3 regions of the Streptomyces sp. NPDC004732 genome follow, and region 2 is predicted to be linked to each of the others. Evidence: riboswitches for the same ligand, from Rfam matches in the RefSeq annotation. Region 2 holds a riboswitch; each other region holds the start of a gene.

What was found. Region 2 has a riboswitch for cyclic di-AMP ahead of ABZV77_RS40380 (M23 family metallopeptidase). Riboswitches for the same ligand answer to the same signal wherever they lie in the genome.
Region 1: it holds a riboswitch for cyclic di-AMP, as region 2 does, so the genes downstream of both, ABZV77_RS29335 (transglycosylase family protein) here and ABZV77_RS40380 (M23 family metallopeptidase) in region 2, are expected to answer to the same signal.
Region 3: it holds a riboswitch for cyclic di-AMP, as region 2 does, so the genes downstream of both, ABZV77_RS03780 (M23 family metallopeptidase) here and ABZV77_RS40380 (M23 family metallopeptidase) in region 2, are expected to answer to the same signal.

Annotation. Positions count from the first base shown of each region.
Region 1 is NZ_JBEXJR010000010.1:119,399-123,237, forward strand. It holds gene eno (phosphopyruvate hydratase) at 1-717, opposite strand, end outside; gene ABZV77_RS29335 (transglycosylase family protein) at 1,023-1,733, opposite strand; cyclic di-AMP (ydaO/yuaA leader) riboswitch at 1,738-1,884, opposite strand; gene ABZV77_RS29340 (transglycosylase family protein) at 2,079-3,170, opposite strand; gene ABZV77_RS29345 (cytochrome P450) at 3,309-3,839, opposite strand, start outside.
Region 2 is NZ_JBEXJR010000023.1:9,678-13,516, forward strand. It holds gene ABZV77_RS40375 (aldo/keto reductase) at 1-302, opposite strand, end outside; gene ABZV77_RS40380 (M23 family metallopeptidase) at 400-1,473, opposite strand; cyclic di-AMP (ydaO/yuaA leader) riboswitch at 1,485-1,632, opposite strand; gene ABZV77_RS40385 (PP2C family protein-serine/threonine phosphatase) at 1,854-3,017, opposite strand; tRNA gene ABZV77_RS40390 (tRNA-Met) at 3,202-3,275, opposite strand; gene ABZV77_RS40395 (alginate lyase family protein) at 3,322-3,839, opposite strand, start outside.
Region 3 is NZ_JBEXJR010000001.1:921,197-925,035, forward strand. It holds gene ABZV77_RS03770 (HPr family phosphocarrier protein) at 1-109, shown strand, start outside; gene ABZV77_RS03775 (GntR family transcriptional regulator) at 304-990, opposite strand; gene ABZV77_RS03780 (M23 family metallopeptidase) at 1,236-2,039, opposite strand; cyclic di-AMP (ydaO/yuaA leader) riboswitch at 2,052-2,214, opposite strand; gene ABZV77_RS03785 (pitrilysin family protein) at 2,434-3,819, opposite strand; gene ABZV77_RS03790 (pitrilysin family protein) at 3,816-3,839, opposite strand, start outside.

The DNA of each region.
Region 1 (3,839 bases), on a different contig from region 2:
GATCTGCTCGCCGGGGACGTAACCGGCCTGCTTGATGGCCTCGATGATGAGGTCGAGCGCGGCGCGGTTGGAGTCCAGGTTCGGGGCGAAGCCGCCCTCGTCGCCGAGGCCCGTGGACAGGCCCTTGGTCTTCAGCACCTTCTTGAGGGTGTGGTAGACCTCGGCGCCCCAGCGAAGGGCCTCGGAGAAGGACTCCGCGCCGATCGGGGCGATCATGAATTCCTGGATGTCGACGTTCGAGTCGGCGTGCGACCCGCCGTTCAGGATGTTCATCATCGGGACGGGCAGCAGGTGCGCGTTCGGGCCGCCGAGGTAGCGGAACAGCGGCAGGTCGCTGGCCTCGGAGGCGGCGTGCGCGACGGCGAGCGAGACGCCGAGGATGGCGTTGGCGCCGAGCGAGCCCTTGTTGTCGGTGGCGTCCAGGTCGAACATGGCCTGGTCGATCAGGCGCTGCTCGGTGGCGTCGTAGCCGACGAGCTCCGGGCCGATCTGCTCGATGACGGCGAGGACGGCCTTCTCGACACCCTTGCCCATGTAACGGTTGGGGTCACCGTCACGGAGTTCGATGGCCTCGAAAGCACCGGTGGAGGCACCGGACGGAACGGCGGCACGACCGGTGCTGCCGTCGTCGAGGCCGACCTCGACCTCGACCGTGGGGTTGCCTCGGGAGTCCAGGATTTCCCGGGCTACGACGACGTCGATGGACGGCACGAGCATCTCCTTCTGGGATGTGACGCATTTACGCGGGCCGCGTCGGCCCTGCGTCTCCTGAGCCTAACGGGCTCCGGGCCTTCGGCCAGCCGACCGCCCGTCCCCTGGGACGGACGAGGGCCCAAATACCTTGGAAACCGGGCGTAAGGCCACGTTTTCTACTCGCTAGTAGCGAACAGCGGAGGGCCGACGCGGGGGCAGACATGGCCCCGCCCCGGTGCGTACGGGGGATACGCGCACCGGGGCGGGGAGCCCGTGGGGACGGGGGTACGGCCGTGCGTCCGCCGAGGCACGGCCGCTACCGGGTGGGGTCAGCTCAGGTGGAGCTGCTGGCCCGGGTAGATCATGTCGGCGTTGTCGATGATGTCGCCGTTGAGCTTGTAGACCTTGTGCCAGCCGCCCTTGACGTGCTTGGCCTCGGCGATCTTGGACAGGGTGTCGCCCGTCTTGACCTTGTACTCGCCGTCGCCCTTCTTGACCGTCTTGCCGGTCGGGGTCTCGACGGTCTTCTTGGTCTCGGTCTGCGGCTTGGGCTGCGGCTTCGGCGCGGCCTGCTGCTGCGGGGCCTGCTGCTGCGTCTGCTGCGGCTTGGGCGCGGCCTGCTGCTGCTGCGGGGCCTGCTCCTGCGAGCCGCCGCCGCTGCTGGGCGAGGCGCCCGAGAGGCCGACGCCACAGCTCGGCCAGGCACCCTTGCCCTGGCCCGCGAGGACCTTCTCGGCGATCTCGATCTGCTGGGCCTTGGAGGCCTTGTCGGCGGTCGGCGCGTACTTCGTACCGCCGTACGCGGCCCAGGTGGACGGCGAGAACTGCACGCCGCCCTGGTAACCGTTGCCGGTGTTGATGGACCAGTTGCCGCCGGACTCGCACTGGGCGACGGCGTCCCACTCGGCACCGGTGGCGGCGTTGGCCGAACCGGCCGCCATCAGCGGGGCGGCGACGGCCGCACCGGTCACGCCGACGAGCGTGGCGACACGGGTGGCCTTGGACGGGCGGCGGTGCTTGCCCTTGCCGGAAAGCAGCATGAGTTGATCCCCTCACCGACGCCTGCGAGGTGAGCTGTCGGGTTCGGGCCGATGTGGTTGCCCGGCCGCGCTCCTTGAGCGCGGCTTCACCCCTAGCCGTTTCCGGCACTTACCTTGGGTCCCCCGCTCCTGCCTACGGCGCTCAAAGCGACGACTGTTCCCGTCCGGCCGTTGGCAGGATTCGGCGTACCGACCGGCGGGGCCCACCAGTGGCGAGCGGTGACGACCGTAGACACGCGATCGCCGGAATTTCAAAGACGATCAGGGCTTCTGAGACCCATCTCTCACTTGCGCCAAACCAGACATACGACGCGAAGCCCCCGCCCGACTCTTCGTCAACTTCCGTTACTTTTCGCCCAGATCGAGGCTCTGACCGGGGAGGATGAGGTCCGGGTCGCCCCCGACGGTCTTCTTGTTCTCGCTGTAGAGCTCGTGCCATCCGCCGTCGACGCCGAGGTCGTCCGCGATGACCGAGAGGCTGTCTCCGGAGCGCACCGTGTAGGCGCCGTCGGCGACTCCGCCGGAGCGGTTCTCGCCGCGCGAGGCGTGCCGTCCGGAGCGGCCGTCGGCGCCCTCGCTCTCGTCCGCGCGGTCGCCGCGGTGGCGGCCCGCGGAGTCGTCGGAGCCGTCCGCCTCGTCGGCGGGGTCGGTCGACTTCTCGGGCGTGGGCGAAGTGGCGTCGTCCTCGCCCGACTTGCCGGAGTCGTCCTTCTTGCCGTCGGCCTTGCCGCCAGCTTCACCCTTGTCGTCCTTGTGGTCCTTTTCGCCGGACTCGTCGTGATTCTTGTCTCGGGAGTCGTCGGCGCCGCTGGAGGGCTCCTCCGGGCCGTCGGACGGGTCGGCGGAGTCCGAGGGCTCACCGGTCTCCTCGCCCTTGTCCTTACCCTTGCCGGAGTCCTTGTCGGAGTCCTTGCCGGAGTCGTCGTCCGAGCCCTTGCCCGAGCCCTTGTCCGAGTCCTTGTCGCCCTTGGAGCCGTCAGAGCCGTCGGGGTCTGTCGAGCCGGACGGCTCGGAGGGCTTCGGCGTGACCGGGGCGCCCGGGTCGACGTCGGCAGCGGCGCCGTCCTGGGTGAGGCCCGCGATCGGGGCGCAGCTCGGCCAGGCGGCGGTGCCCTGGTCGTCGAGGATCTGCTCGGCGACGGCGATCTGCTGCGAGCGGCTCGCCTGGTCGGCGCTCGGCGCGTAGTCGAGGCCGCCGTACGCCTCCCAGTTGTCCTGGGAGAGCTGGAGGCCTCCGTAGTAACCGCTGCCGGGGTTGGCGCTCCACGCGCCGCCGCTCTCGCACTCGGCGAGCTTCTCCCACGTCGTGGTGTCGGCGGCGCTCGCGCTCGTGGCGCCGAGCAGCGGGATGGCGATGGCTGATCCGGTGACTCCTGCCGCGACGATGATGGCCGGGGCTTGGCGGGGGCGTCGGTGACGACCAGAGCCGGAGAGCATGCGGGTGCCTTTCACGAGACTGCAGCGACGACTTGAGCGCCGGGGGCGCTCAAGTCGTCGTGAACGTAGTCGCAGTCGAACGCTTGTCACAAGTCGATGCAGCGGAGATCACGTGAACATCACAGTCGTGACGGGCCGTCAGTCGGACACCGTTGTCTGTGCGGTTGTGAACTTCACGGGCAGCGTGCGCAGTCCCCGCATGATCAGCCCGCCACGCCACCGCAAATCATCCGGTTCCGCCGCGAGTTGCAGGTCGGGAAGGCGCCGCAGCAGCGTCGTGAGGGCGGTCAGGCCCTCCAGACGGGCGAGCGGAGCGCCCAGGCAGTAGTGGATTCCGTGCCCGTATCCGAGGTGTTGGTTGTCACTCCGGGAAAGGTCGAGCGTGTCTGGATTCTCGAACCGGGCGGGGTCGCGGTCGGCGGCGGCGAGCACGACGAGGACGGGGTCTCCGGCGGCGATGTCCTGCCCGCCGATGGTGAGCGCCTCCGTCGCGAACCGCCACGTGGCGAGCTCGACGGGCCCGTCGTAACGGAGCAGTTCCTCGATGCCGGTCTCCAGGAGCCCGGTGTCACCCTCCGCCAGCGCCTGCTGGAACCGCGCGCGCTGCTCGGGGTGGGTGAGGAGCGCGTACAGCCCGTTGCCGATCAGATTGACCGTGGTCTCGAACCC
Region 2 (3,839 bases):
TCGGCGGACAGGCCCTTGTATGCGGGGTGCGCGCCGACCTTGGTGGCCACGACGACGTCCGAGCGGTTGCCGCGCTCGGCCAGCCACTCGCCGATGAGGGTCTCGGACTCGCCGCCCTTGTTGCCGTCGATCCAGGCCGTGTACGCGTCGGCGGTGTCGATGAAGTTGCCGCCCGCCGCGGTGTAGGCGTCGAGGACGGCGAAGGACGCCGCCCGGTCCGCGGTCCAGCCGAAGACGTTGCCGCCCAGGGAGAGCGGGAAGACTTCGAGGTCGGATGAGCCGAGTGGGCGAAGAGGAGTCATACGCTCCTCAACGCCCCCGCCCCGGACGGAATTCCGTGCAGGGCACACCGGAATCAGGGCTGAGGAATCAGGGGTTGAGGAATCAGGGGTTGAGAAATCAGGGGTTGAGGCCCTTGCCCTGCAGCCAGCCGAGCGGGTCGATCCCGGTGCCGTCGGCCGTGTGGACCTCCATGTGGAGGTGCGGGCCCGTGACGTTGCCGGTCGCGCCGACGCGGCCGATGACGTCGCCCGTGGAGACCTTCTGCCCGGCGCTGACGTTGAGCGAGGACTGGTGGCAGTACCAGATCTCCGTGCCGTCCTCGAGTTCGAGCACGGTGCGGTAGCCGTACGCACCCGCCCAGCCGGCCTCCTTGACGGTGCCGGTGTGCACGGCCTTGAGCGGGGTGCCCGTGGGCGCCGCGAAGTCCAGGCCGGTGTGGTGGCCGGAGGACCACATGGATCCGGCGTCACCGAAGTGCGAGGTGAGGGTGTACGAGGAGGTGGGGATGACGTAGCTCTTGGCGAGCTTGGCCAGGCGCGCGGCCTCGGCCTTGGCCTTCCTTGCCTCCTCCTCCTTCTTCTTCTTGGCGGCCGCCTTGGCGTCCGCCTCCTTCTCGGCGGCCTTGCGCTGCGCGTCCGCCTCTTCGCCCGCCTTCTTGGCGGCGGCGTCCTCGGCAGCGGCCCGCACGGCGGTGTCCGCCTGGTCCTGCTGGTTCTCGGCCTGCTGCATGATGCGGGCGCGCAGGGCCTCGCCCGCATGGGTGTTGCCCTGCTCGGCGTCGGCGGCGCTGACGCCGGCGGCGGTGAGCGGGGCCGCGGCGGCCGCGGTGGTCGTGGTGTCCGACGTGTCGTCGCCGGATATCAGGGAACCCACGCCCGGCAGGGACTTGGCCTCGGGCAGCGAGTCCGTGACGACGCCGAGGTCGGGCATCGATATGGAGACCGGCGGCTTGCCGTCCTGCGCGGTGGCGATGCCGCCCGCGCCGACGGCGGCGATGACGCCCACGCCGAGCACGGTGGAGCTGCGGGCGAGCCCGCCGCCGCTCTTCTTGTGCACACGGTGCCTGCCGCGGACGGGACGGACGGACTCCTCGGTGGGGTTCCACTCTTCGAAGGAGCCCTCGTCGTACGAGCCGAAGTCGTCGTCATTCGGTACGTACACGGCTTGGGGGGCAGGCCGGTTGGACGCCACTGGGGCGCACTCCTTTCCTTCCTTCTCGCCTACCGGGTTAGCTGACGGGTTCGGAGCAGGAAGGTCTCCTACGAACAGCTGGCACGGATGCACAGCTGCCCGATTCACCCCATGTTGGTGGTTCCCCGGCTCCCTTTCGGGATTAGGCGCGTGCGCGCGGAGCCGACTCGAGTGACGGCTGGGACGACCGCGCTGCGTTATCGAACGTTAATAGACAGCGGGTCGGTATTCCAAGCCGTTCCGGTTGATCGTTAACGCTCTTCGGCCGTACGTACCGGGACACGAGGGTGTGGAACGGGGCGAGTTGACCCCATCTCTTTAAACACCGGAGCTTCACATTCCCTTGACAGTGCGTCAGATGTTATGCGGAGCGGTGTACTTCAGTTACCGGCCGTAACGTCGGTCGTGACGTCCGGATCCCCGGCGGCGGGACGCCGCACCGCGAGCAGCGCCATGTCGTCCGTCATCCCGCCCCCGGTGTGCCGCCGCACCTCCCCCGCGAGCGCGGCGAGGAGCGCGTGCGGACCGCCGCGGCCCGGGAAGATCCGCCCGCCGAGCCGGGTCGCGGGATCGTAGAACTCCCCCGTCACGTCACGCGCCTCCGAGAGGCCGTCCGTGTAGAAGAGCAGCAGCGCGCCGGGCGGCAGCTCCGCCTCGTCCGCACGGTCCGGCCAGGCCCCCAGATCGCCCATGCCGAGCGGCAGCGCGGGTTCGGTCGCCGACAGGACGCAGAGCCGCCCGTCGCCGCGCAGCAGCAGCGGCGGCGGGTGCCCGCGGTTGATGAGCCGCACGGAGCCCTCGCCGTGCCGGATCTCGGCGAGGACGGCGGTGGTGAACCCCTCGAACGCGTCGAGCCCCTCGCGCCGGGTGCCCTCGCGCGCGAGCGCCCGCTCCAGGCGCTGCGCGACCGCCTCCAGGGTGGCCTCCTGCTCGGCGGCCTCCCGGAAGGCTCCGATGACGACGGCGACGGCCGCGACCGCGCCCATGCCCTTGCCCCGTACGTCGCCGACGATGAGCCGTACGCCGTGCGGGGTGTCCTGCACCGCGTACAGATCGCCCCCGATGAACGCGTCGGCCTGCGCGGCCTCGTACCGCGCCGCGATGTCGAGCCCCCCGATGCGCGGGTCCGGCGTGGGCAGCACGGCGCGCTGGGTGGCCTCCGAGATGGAGCGGGCGATGGCCAGCCGGTCGTTGCTGCGGCGCACGACGCGGTTGATGACGATCGCGAGGGCGGCGACGGTCACCACGGTGACCACCTCGGTGACGGCCTCGACATGGCTGTTGACGGTGCTGCCGTAGTGCAGGAGGAGGACGGCACAGGTGGCTGCCGCGCCGGTCAGGACGGTGTTGAGCCGCGAGTAGAAGGGGGCGGCGATCAGCGGGGCGGCCGTGAAGAGGGGGGCCGCGGTGAACTCCGACGGGGTCGCCGAGTCGTACACGACGCCGACGACGAGGAGCAGGAGCGGCAGGGCGCGGACGAAGGCCCGCTCGGGCCCGGTGGCCCCACTGGCCCCGCTCTCATCGGGTCCTCCTCGCTGCCCCACCGCTTGTCTCCCGCCGAGTCCGCACCCATCACCGCGCTGCATTCAGGGTTCCCGCAGCGGCGGGCGGGTGCGACCTGGTGTGGGCCGACCGGGTGAGCGGCGAGCGGTCCGCGCGGGAGGATCCGGGCGGAAAACACCGATGGCCCGGAACCATGATTCATGGTTCCGGGCCATCGGCCTTCAGTAGCGGGGACAGGATTTGAACCTGCGACCTCTGGGTTATGAGCCCAGCGAGCTACCGAGCTGCTCCACCCCGCGTCGGTGAACACAACTCTACGCCATCCGAAGGGGTGCGTCGAACCACTTAGGCGTTGCCCGCGTGCGTGAGGGTCTCCCAGGCCACGAAGAGGCCGTCGGTCCCTTCGGGCCGCCGCTGCTCCGTGTACTTCTCGGTCTGCGGCATGTCCAGCTTCAGCCGCCCCCGCAGATGGTTCAGGCCGACCTCCGTGTCGGGCCCCATGTCGCGCTCCACCTTGCCGCCGCACAGCCACTCCGGCGCCTTCGCGCCCAGCTGGTACTTGGAGTGGAACTCGAAGGCGGCCCGCAGCCGGTCCTTGACCTCGCCGTACAGGTCGACGCCCTGGTGCCAGGCGGTCTCCGCCATGTGCGAGGTGGCGGCGAGCGAGTAGCTGGCGTGCTTGAAGTTGCGGCAGGTCTCCTGGGAGAGCCCGTCGGCGTACGTGCCCTGCCCGAACCAGTACTTCTTGAGCTCGGCGGCGGTGTTGATGTCGCTGCCCGCCGGGGAGACGGGCAGCTTCCCGTCCGACTTCAGATAGAAGTACGCGGGCACCCGCGTCCTGAAGTGCTGCACCGCCTTCTCGA
Region 3 (3,839 bases), on a different contig from region 2:
CGGCGAAGAGATCGTGCTCGCCTCCGACGCCGAGGGTGCCGACACCGCCCTCGACCGTCTGGCGAAGCTGGTCGCCGAGGGGCTCGAGGAGCTTCCGGAGACGGTCTAGGACACGTTCCTCGCATTACGTCAATGGGGTCACCCGGAATTCCGGGTGACCCCATTGACGTATGCGCTTGATTTTTCATGCACATCGTTTTCATGTACGTCGTTTTCGTGCACACCGTGGGGCCGGGCGGAATTGCCGCGAATTGATCGCAAGACGACTCCCCTTACGACACCTCTTTGTATACGGCGCCTCCGTTAATTCCGGAGACTCACCGTGTTTACGGCATGTTGCGAATCCCTCACGCGGCCGCCCCGGCGCGCGGGCCGCAATCGGTGGGCCGCGCGCGCCCGTTCGACGTGTGCCGCGGTGAGCGCCCTCGCCCGTTCCGCGTCACGGCGGGCGACCGCGTCGGCGATCGCCGCATGCTCGGACCAGGACTCGTCCGGTGCCGCCGGGGTCTCGACGACGTACATCCAGGCGATCTTGTGCCGGAGCGGCGTGAGCAGCGCCGTGAGGCCGGGGCTGCCGGACGCCTGGGTGAGCGTCTCGTGGAACCAGCCGCCCAGTGAACGCAGATCCTCCCCTCGGCCGCTCCTGGAGCGCTGCTGGCCCAGCCTGACGAGTCCGCGCAGGACCTTCAGGTGTGCGTCCGTGCGGCGCTGCGCGGCCCGTGCCGCGGCGAGCGGCTCCAGCAGCGTCCGGACCTCCAGGAGGTCCGCGGCCTCCTGTTCCGTCGGCTCGGCGACGCACGCGCCCGCGTGCCTGCGGGTGACGACGAAGCCCTCGGCCTCCAGCGTGCGCAGGGCCTCGCGCACGGGGACGCGGGAGACTCCGTAGCGCCGCGCGAGGAGTTCCTCGGTGAGCCTGCCGCCCCTCTCATATACACCGGCGACTATGTCGTCCCGAATGGCTGTGCATACCGAGTGCGCGGGAACGCGCATGACCGGACCTCCGCCTTAATCCCCGCGACACGCGGTCGACCGACGCTCGTTCCGTGACTCTATTGCAGAGCGCCGGAATTTCCGACGGCGGACAGAAATCCATGGATATCTTTTGGCCAAGAACGGGCGGCGGGCAACGATGGCCGGGGAACGCCGAAAGCCCCGGCTCGGAAGGAGCCGGGGCTTTCGGTGAAGTGCTGCGGGGGCATCCGCGCGGGTCGACCGCGTCGGTCGTCCGCTTCGGATCAGACCTTGACGCCGTGCGAGCGCAGGTACGAGACCGGGTCGATGTCGGAGCCGTACTCCTCGCCGGAGCGGGCCTCGAAGTGGAGGTGCGGGCCACTGGAGTTGCCGGTGGACCCGGAGAGACCGATCTGCTGGCCCGGGGTGACCGTCTGGCCGACGGTGACGCCGAGGGACGACATGTGGCCGTACTGGGTGTACGTGCCGTCGTTCATCTTGATGACCACGTTGTTGCCGTAGGCACCGCCCCAGCCCGCCTCTACGACGGTGCCGGAGCCGACCGCGTGGACCGCGGTGCCGGACGCGGCGTGGAAGTCGACACCCGTGTGGCTGCCGGAGGACCACATGGCGCCGCCGGTCTGGTAGCCCGTGGAGACGTACGAGCCGGAGACCGGGGAGACGTAGGTGTTCAGGCGCTTGCGCTCGGCCTCGCGGGCGGCGCGCTCCTTGGCCTCGCGCTCCTTCTTGGCCTTCGCCTTGGCCTCGGCCTCGGCCTTGCGCTTCTCCTCGGCGGCCTTCTTCTTGGCGGCCTCTTCGGCCTTCTTGGCGGCAGCGGCGTCGTCGGCGGCCTGGCGCTGCGCGGCGGCCTGCGCGTCGACGCTCTCGGCGAGCGAGTCGCCGACGGATATCGCCTGGGTGAGTCCGGTGTGCTCCACGGCCGCTTCGTCGGCGGCGGCGAGCGCGGGGGCGGCAAGGCCTCCGATGACACCGGTGGTGGTGAGCGCCGCGACACCTGCGACGTTCGCGGTGGTCCGCGTGATGCGACTCGGACGACGGTGCTTCCCGGTGGCACGGGTGAACGCCATGTGGCGGGTGTTCCTTTCCTTCCCTCTCGCCTACCGGGTTAGCTGACGGGTTCGGAGCAGGAAGGTCTCCTACGGGTCCCTCACCTCGCGGCAAGGTGCCCGATTCACCCCAGGGGACATGTGGGTCCCCGGCTCCCCTGGCTCGCGCCGTACGGGGACTCGGCGATGACTGTCCGGTGCCGCGGATGCGGCGTACTGCGCGACGAACAGCCGGGTCGACGCTAAACGGGGCATCTTTCAATCGACAAACAGAACGCGACTTTTGTAGCGCACGCCACACGGCAGACAGGCAACCTCCATACCAATCCGGACATATGAGGACCCCGGTGGCCGAAAGGGTCACCGGGGTCCCGCTAGGTCCTGACTGTGGCTCAGTGCCGACGCCGACCGTCACTCAGCCGGTGACCACGCTCACTTCGCCGATCCCGAGCGCCCTGACGGGCTCCTCGATCTGCGCGGCGTCCCCGACGAGGACCGTCACCAGGCGGTCCTCCGGGAAGGCGTTCACGACGGCCGCAGTGGCTTCCACGGTGCCGGTGGCGGCCAGCTGCCGGTACAGCTGCGCCTGGAAGTCGTCCGGCAGGTTCTGCTCGACCTGGTCGGCGAGCGTCGCCGCCACGGAGGCGGCCATCTCGTACTTGAGCGGGGCCACGCCCACCAGGTTCTGCACGGCCACGTCGCGCTCGGCGTCGGTGAGCCCCTCGGCGGCGAGGGTGCGCAGCACCTTCCAGAGGTCGTCCAGCGCCGGGCCCGTGTTCGGGGTGTCCACGGAGCCGCTGATGGCGAGCATGGCGGCGCCCGTCCCGTCCGGGGCGGAGCGCAGCACCTGGCCGAACGCCCGTACGCCGTAGGTGTATCCCTTCTCCTCGCGCAGGACACGGTCCAGGCGGGAGGTGAGGGTGCCACCCAGGCAGTACGTGCCGAGCACCTGGGCGGGCCACACACGGTCGTGCCGGTCGGCGCCGACGCGGCCGATCAGCAGCTGCGTCTGGACCGCTCCGGGGCGGTCCACGATGACGACGCGGCCGCGGTCGTCGGCGATCACCGGCGGCACGGGGCGCGACTCGCCCGCGGAGCCGGTCCAGGCGCCGACGGTGTCCGCGAGGACGGCGTCCAGGTCGGTGCCCACCAGGTCGCCGACCACGACCAGGGTGGCCGTGGCGGGGCGGACGAACTTCTCGTAGAAGGCACGCACCGCCGCCGAGTCGATGGCGGTGACCGTCTCCTCGGTGCCCTGACGCGGGCGCGACATGCGCGCGGTCGGCGGGAAGAGCTGCCTGGAGAGCTCCTTGGCGGCGCGGCGCGCCGGGTTGGCGGCCTCGTGCGGGATCTCGTCCAGGCGGTTGCGTACGAGCCGTTCGATCTCGCTGTCCGCGAAGGCGGGGGCCCGCAGGGCGTCGGCGAGCAGACCGAGCGCCTTCGGGAGCCGGGAGACCGGGACCTCGAGCGAGACCCGCACGCCCGGGTGGTCGGCGTGCGCGTCGAGGGTCGCGCCGCAGCGGTCGAGCTCGGCGGCGAACTCCTCCGCGGAGTGCTTGTCGGTGCCCTCGTTGAAGGCCCGCGCCATGATGGTGGCGACGCCGTCCAGGCCCTCCGGCTCGGCGTCCAGGGGCGCTTCGAGGTGGATCTCGACGGCGACGACCTGCTGGCCGGGGCGGTTGCAGCGCAGGACCGTGAGGCCGTTGGGCAGCGTGCCGCGCTCGGGGGCCGGGAAGGCCCAGGGCTTGGCCGTACCGGCCTGGGGCTGGGGGTGGAACTGCATCGTCGCGGCCTCGGTCACTTCGCCGCCTCCTCTTCTTC